Linked DNA regions of Prochlorococcus marinus XMU1402. The main gene of each other region encodes a partner of the protein of the gene in region 2 in a complex. Links are inferred from orthologs where the notes say so. Each region holds a gene or a part of one and is shown on either strand. Other genes may lie near its edges. The genes, in order: mrdA and rodA.

Region 1 (3,241 bases), on a different replicon or contig from region 2:
CTTTGCACCTGGAGAAGATAGATTTGAAGGAATAAATATTGAATTTACTCCTAATGAACAGATAATCATTCCTGAATCGCTAGCATGGTTAGATGCTTCTGTAAAAGAGAGAATGGAGTGTGGAGATCACTGGGTAATTTACGCCGAAGTACTACACGGTAATATACTAAAATCCGATAGTCTAACGGCAGTTCATCACCGCAAAACAGGTGCTAACTATTAAATTTATGTATCTAAATTTATGACTGAAACAAAAGATCTAATAATCATTACGGCTAGTTGTGGTAAAAATCTAGAACTTTCTGAAAAATTTCTTGAAAAAAGTAATGAACTTAAAATAAGTTCTGAAATTTTAGATCTTACCACTCTTGATATTCCATTATTTAATCCAAGAATTCACAGCAAAGAAAATATTCCAAATGAAATAAAAGAATTAAAAACAAAGCTTTTCAAGATTGAAAGGTGGGTGATTTGTGCGCCTGAATATAATGGATCTATACCTCCCATTCTCTCCAACTTCATAGCATGGCTTTCTATTTCGGGAGATGACTTTAGGAATTTATTTAACGGTCAACCGATTGCAATTGCAACATTTTCTGGTGGCATAGGGTTAGAACTGCTGACCTCATTACGCATTCAATTAGTGCATTTAGGAAGTCAAGTATTAGGGAGACAACTTTTGTCCTCATATAGTAAACCTATAGATACAAAAACTATTGAAGATATTATTCAAAGACTTTTACAAATGAAAAAATTAAAAACATAAACTTTTAAAACCTAATAAAATTTCATTGTTTTTCATTCCAAACTTTCAAAATTTCTCTAGCCATAGGAAGTGCATGAACAGATCCCCCACCAGGAGTATTTTGTGCAAAAGCAACTACAAGTAATTCGCTTTTTTCAGAGGGAGTAAAGCAAACGAACCAAGCATGATCTAAGCCACCTTCACCATCTTCAGCGGTTCCAGTTTTACCTGAAACTGGAGGTAAATTTGCAACTCCATAATTAATTGATACTCCTGTGCCAGACTCTACTACTTTCCTGAGACCATTTTTTATCAACTGAATATTATTTGAATCAATATCGATTTTAATAGGTTTTTTATGTGAAAAATTTTCTTGCTCTTTTTTAACTAAATAGGGAGTAACTAGATAACCTCCATTTGCAATTGCAGCATATGCTCTAGCTATTTGAATAGGGGTAACTTGAACTACAAATTGTCCAATAGACATACTCGCAATATCTTCTGGAACCCAAGGGGTTCTTCCTGGTTGTCCCCATCCTCTACCTTCTTTAGCCCATTCACTACTAGCTACTAATCCTATATTTTCTTGTTCAGAAATTTCAATTCCAGATAAAGAATGAAAACCAAGTTTTTTTGAGACCTTATGAATTTCATCAACTCCTACTCCATAACCTACTTGATAAAAAAATGTATTACTAGAAACTCTTAAAGCATCTTCATAACCTATCACTCCAAAGCCTAAATCATTGTGCTCTCTAAAACATTGACTCCCATATGTTATACATGGTTTCGTATCTAAAATTGTATCTCTAGGAAATTTTCCACTTTCCAAGCCGGCTAAAGCAGTTACAATCTTCCAAACACTTCCTGGGTCATAAGGATTTAATGCTCTATTAAATAGAGGTTTTGCAGGAGAATTAAATATTTTATTGTATTCTTTTTCAGGCTTAAAATCCTTTGAAAAAAAATTCAAATCAAAATTAGGCCTACTTGCCATCGCTCTTATTGCACCATCTCTTGGATCCATCACTATTATCGCTCCAGCTTTCTTATCTTTAAGGACTTCCTCAGCAACTAATTGCAGATCAAGGTCAATTGTTAGTTGAATATCATTACCTTGTACTGGAGGTCTTATCCCCAATGATCTTTGAAATTTTCCTAATGAATTTACTTCAACCATTTCTCCACCCCATTCACCTCTTATAAAATCTTCGTAAACATATTCAATTCCTGTTCTTCCTATTAAGTCATTTAATTTATAACCCTTATTAGATAGGAATTTATATTCTGATTCAGTAATTGGCTGAGTATAACCAATTACATGGGCAGCAAGAGATTTGTAAGGATAATTTCTAATTAATTTGGTAGCTATTTCAAAACTAATTAAATTATCTTCATTTTCCTTAAATTTTATTAATTGATCTTCACTTAAATCATCAAGAATAGTAACTGAAAGTTTTTGATTTTTTAGACCATCAGAATATTTTTTTTGAATTACATTACTGTCAATATTTAACAAATTAGAAATGCTTGATTTATGTTTTTGCCAATTGCCTTTATTCAGGGCTTGAGGCTTTATTATTAAAGAATATTTAATTCTACTATCTGCTAAAACATTACTATTTTTATCTAGTATTCTTCCGCGTATTGGCTGTGAAGCAATAAGTCTTATCCTATTTTCATCTGACATCTTCTTAAAAGATTCATAATTTAAAAGTTGTAAAAAAATTAACCTAAATAAAATTAATAAAAACGAAATAGAAGAAAAAATAATTAAGACTAAAGGTTGTCTCTTTAACGAAGTAAGTTTTTTATTAGAACTTGTATTAATCAAAAATATAAAACTTATTTAAATATTATTTTTTCTAATAAACCAATAGTTGATTTTATCTCATTAAGTCTAGTAATTAAATCTTTATAATCACTTTCTTCATTAGTAAGATTCAATTCATCATTTTCAATATCATTTGAATTCAAATTTTCACTCATAAAACTCATACTTCTTAAGTAATTATTCCAACTAATGTAATTTTAAATAAAAAAATTATTTTTTCAAAAATTATATTAACTTTGATACTTAAAAATTATCAAAAACAAATTAATTTAATTGATCTATATTTTGTTCAAAATAAGGATTACAACTATTTTTTGATATTCCAAGAGACCATCCGATAAATGAAGAAATAAATATTGTGACGATTAGCGGCAAAATTGCTTGTTGAGTATTCACAAGACTAAACCATTCCCTCCAGCTACTAAAAAATCTTTCTCTTTGAAATTTTCTTTTTTCATTTTCTAATAATCTCGCTTTTTTGGCGAAAGATTTTGTTACCCACTTTTCAAAAGGAATCTTTTTTATAATCGCCATTTTTCTCTCCACTTCTAATAATTGTCCAGAACTAAGATGAGGATGAAATGTACTTATCAATTCAAGAGTTTTTAAAAACATCTCAACAGTTGCATCTTTTATCAGCTTTTGGTCATTACTTAAATCAG
Region 2 (3,127 bases):
AGATAGATAATAATCCTTCTAAAACAGAATCTAAAACTCAAAGTAATGTTACTGAGTTACAGAAAATAGACGGAATTCGACACATAATAGCTGTTAGCAGTGGTAAAGGTGGAGTGGGAAAGAGTACCATTGCAGTTAATCTAGCTTGTTCTCTAGCTAAATTAGGCTTAAAAACTGGTTTGTTGGATTCGGATATATATGGACCTAATACTCCCTCAATGATGGGAGTTGCAGAACAGAATCCAAAGGTTACAGAAGGTAGTGGCAGTGATCAAAGGTTGATTCCAATAAATAAATATGGAATTTCATTGGTATCAATGGGTTTCCTCATAGAAGAAGGTCAGCCAGTTATATGGAGAGGACCAATGCTTAATAGTATTATTCGACAATTTTTGTACCAAGTTGAATGGAATAATCTTGATTTTTTGGTTATTGATTTGCCTCCAGGCACAGGAGATGCACAAATATCCCTTTCTCAATCTGTTCCTATTTCTGGAGCTATTGTTGTAACTACTCCTCAACAAGTATCTTTGCAAGATGCAAGGAGGGGGTTAGCAATGTTCAAACAACTCGGAGTGCCTTTACTAGGAATTGTAGAAAACATGTCAGTATTTATTCCGCCGGATATGCCAAGTAAAAAATATGAAATTTTTGGTAAAGGTGGTGGACAAACATTAGCTAAAGAAAATGATTTACCATTATTAGCCCAAATTCCTATTGAAATTCCTCTCGTTGATGAAAGTAATAAAGGTGTGCCAATCTCAATAAGCCAGCCTAATAGAGAAAGTTCTATTGCATTTGGTAATTTAGCTAAATTAATTAAGAATCAATTTGTTAATAGATAATTGATGTTTAGGAGAATTTCTTTATTAAATAAGAGAGGATTTTTATCAAAAAAAGACAACTTTAATAGAGGTTTATTATTTTCTCCACTACTTTTAATTCCTTTGTTTTTAGTTATTGTTTCAGGTTTATTAATAAAAAGTGTTCAGGAAAGTTTAATTGTATCGAATTATTTAAGTCATATCCTTACTGGTTTTCTAGGTTATTTTTTAGCATTTTTTATTTCTTATATACCTTTAGAGAGAATTAGAAAATATTTAGTTCCATTCTATTTGTTTACTTTAGTATCCTTATTACTAATTTATTTTTTTGGGATCTCAGTTTCTGGAGCTCAAAGATGGCTAAACTTGGGTATCTTTTCTTTTCAGCCTTCAGAAGTAGCTAAACTAAGTACTGTATTAACTCTCGCTTTAGTACTCGACAAAAAATTAGTCTTAACAACAAGAGATTTAATATTGCCTCTCTTAGTAGTAATAATTCCTTGGTTATTAATTTTCTTTCAACCTGACTTAGGTACCTCTTTAGTTTTACTAGTTTTGACAAGTGTGATGCTTTATTGGTCACAAATGCCCATAGAGTGGATTTTGATATTAATGTTTTGTATTTTCACTTCTATATTATATTTAACCTTACCAACTCTTCTTATTTTCTGGATTCCAGTTATAGGGTATCTTGCTTATAGATCTTCGAGAAAGAAAATTATTTTTTCTGCTCTGGCTATTTCGTTTCATTTATTAGTGGCAAAATTGACACCATTTTTATGGGAATATGGCTTAAAAGAATACCAAAAAGATAGATTAGTTTTATTTTTAGATCCAAATAGAGATCCATTAGGTGGCGGATATCATTTGATTCAGAGTCAAATTGCAATTGGTTCTGGAGGATTATTTGGTACTGGTTTGCTAAGAGGTAAGCTGACTAATTTGCAATTTATACCAGAACAACATACTGATTTTATATTCAGCGCTTTAGGAGAAGAATTGGGTTTTGTTGGGTGCATAATAGTTCTATTCTTGTTCTTTTTTTTGATTAAAAATCTTATTAATACTGCAACAAATGCTAGGACTAACTTTGAATCTCTAATTGTTATTGGAATAGCCTCAACTTTTTTATTCCAAATAATTATTAATTTATTTATGACTATTGGGTTAGGACCAGTTACTGGAATTCCTCTTCCTTTTATGAGCTATGGTCGAACTTCATTGGTTACGAATTTTATATCAATTGGATTTGTTTTATCTATATTGAAACGTTCTAGATCATTAAGAAGTTGATGAAATCACAAACAACTATAAAAAAAATTCAAGACCTTTTGCTTGAAGAAGTTCAAACTACATATGTGGATGATGATACATCTAGAAGAATGTGGTGGGCTTCTTTAGAAATTATTCAAAAAGATTTCTTATCTCAGAATTATAAACATGGGGGGATTTGGGTTGCCTCCCCTTTGCCAGCTTTTAATGATAAAAAATTTTTAAATAAACTTCATGGATGGCTTTGGTCTCCTGAGGGCTTTCCATACTTTCAAAATGAGAATGCAGGTTTTTTACCAGTAAACAATTCAGAAAAGATAAAAAAAGATTTCGATTTAGTTAGTAACTATAAAGTCTTAAATCTTAGTCAAGAAGATGGTTTTGAACCTTTTTTGATGATAATCACCCCAAATTTTCAGTGTATATTATCGATTGTAGGAGAAAAAGATAAGAAAATTTTACTAATGAAGTGTGATGAAGAAAGTCTAAAACTATCAATTGAATTAATGCATGCAAAATTAAATCAAGAAAATTTTGAGGAAGGAGTAAAATTTCGTAATGCAATTAATAATTTAGGAAACCTTAATATTAATAATCAATTTGAAAAATTATTTTGGCCAATATTGTCGGCAAAATTAGCAACTATTACGCCAAATCACAATATTCTTAATTCTGGTAAAAATGATAGAAAAAATGAACAAATAACTGAAGCAAAATTATTACGTGCAATATCTCATGAAGTAAGAACGCCTTTGGCAACAATAAGAACCCTAATAAGTTCTACTTTAAAAAAATATAAGATGGACCAATCAATGAAAAATCGTTTAATTCAAATAGAAAGTGAATGTAATGAACAAATTGATAGGTTTGGTTTAATCTTTGATGCAGCAGAATTAGTTAGTAATGAAGTTCCGTCATTAAATAATTTGGCAAAAATTAATTTAGCCGAAATTTTTAAAAAGCTTGCACCTTTATGGAATGAACAATTAAATCGACGCGGGATTTCTCTTAAGATTGATATCCCCAATCAA

Evidence for each region.
Region 1: the proteins of rodA (region 2) and mrdA are in contact, whole or in part, in a crystal structure (PDB 6PL5), measured with the Thermus thermophilus proteins. The link is inferred for Prochlorococcus marinus XMU1402 from one-to-one orthologs. Residues at the interface, in WP_223903423.1 of Thermus thermophilus: Phe161, Val165, Phe168, Val169, Leu172, Pro198, Tyr199, Glu202, Tyr211, Arg212, Asp213, Gln220, Val221, Gln223, Ser224, Ile226, Ala227, Ile228, Gly229, Ser230, Gly266, Phe267, Val270, Leu274, Tyr277, Gly278, Leu281, Phe285, Leu289, Arg297; in WP_223903432.1 of Thermus thermophilus: Arg4, Ile5, His6, Leu8, Ala9, Phe12, Ala15, Leu16, Leu19, Gly20, Arg22, Ala23, Trp24, Leu26, Gln27, Val28, Tyr31, Tyr34, Leu36, Leu43, Thr45, Asp47, Lys156, Gln157, Gly158, Ser160, Val184, Leu201, Glu202.

The regions. Positions count from the first base shown.
Region 1 is NZ_JAAORD010000001.1:39,754-42,994, reverse strand. Bases 185-3,091 are described here. They hold mrdA (penicillin-binding protein 2), read right to left. Parts: upstream 2,580-3,091; coding sequence 789-2,579; downstream 185-788. Other genes in these bases: HA141_RS00200 (hypothetical protein), read right to left, coding at 2,844-3,091; HA141_RS00205 (hypothetical protein), read right to left, coding at 2,591-2,734; HA141_RS00215 (NAD(P)H-dependent oxidoreductase), read left to right, coding at 242-766; HA141_RS00220 (diflavin flavoprotein), read left to right, coding at 185-223. In the rest of the region: more of HA141_RS00220, read left to right, coding at 1-184; more of HA141_RS00200, read right to left, coding at 3,092-3,241. UniProt on the Escherichia coli protein: Catalyzes cross-linking of the peptidoglycan cell wall. Responsible for the determination of the rod shape of the cell. Is probably required for lateral peptidoglycan synthesis and maintenance of the correct diameter during lateral and centripetal growth.
Region 2 is NZ_JAAORD010000002.1:483,513-486,639, reverse strand. Bases 190-2,982 are described here. They hold rodA (rod shape-determining protein RodA), read left to right. Parts: upstream 190-848; coding sequence 849-2,117; downstream 2,118-2,982. Other genes in these bases: HA141_RS08895 (sensor histidine kinase), read left to right, coding at 2,117-2,982; HA141_RS08905 (Mrp/NBP35 family ATP-binding protein), read left to right, coding at 190-845. Outside these bases: more of HA141_RS08905, read left to right, coding at 1-189; more of HA141_RS08895, read left to right, coding at 2,983-3,127. UniProt on the Escherichia coli protein: Peptidoglycan polymerase that is essential for cell wall elongation. Also required for the maintenance of the rod cell shape. Functions probably in conjunction with the penicillin-binding protein 2 (mrdA).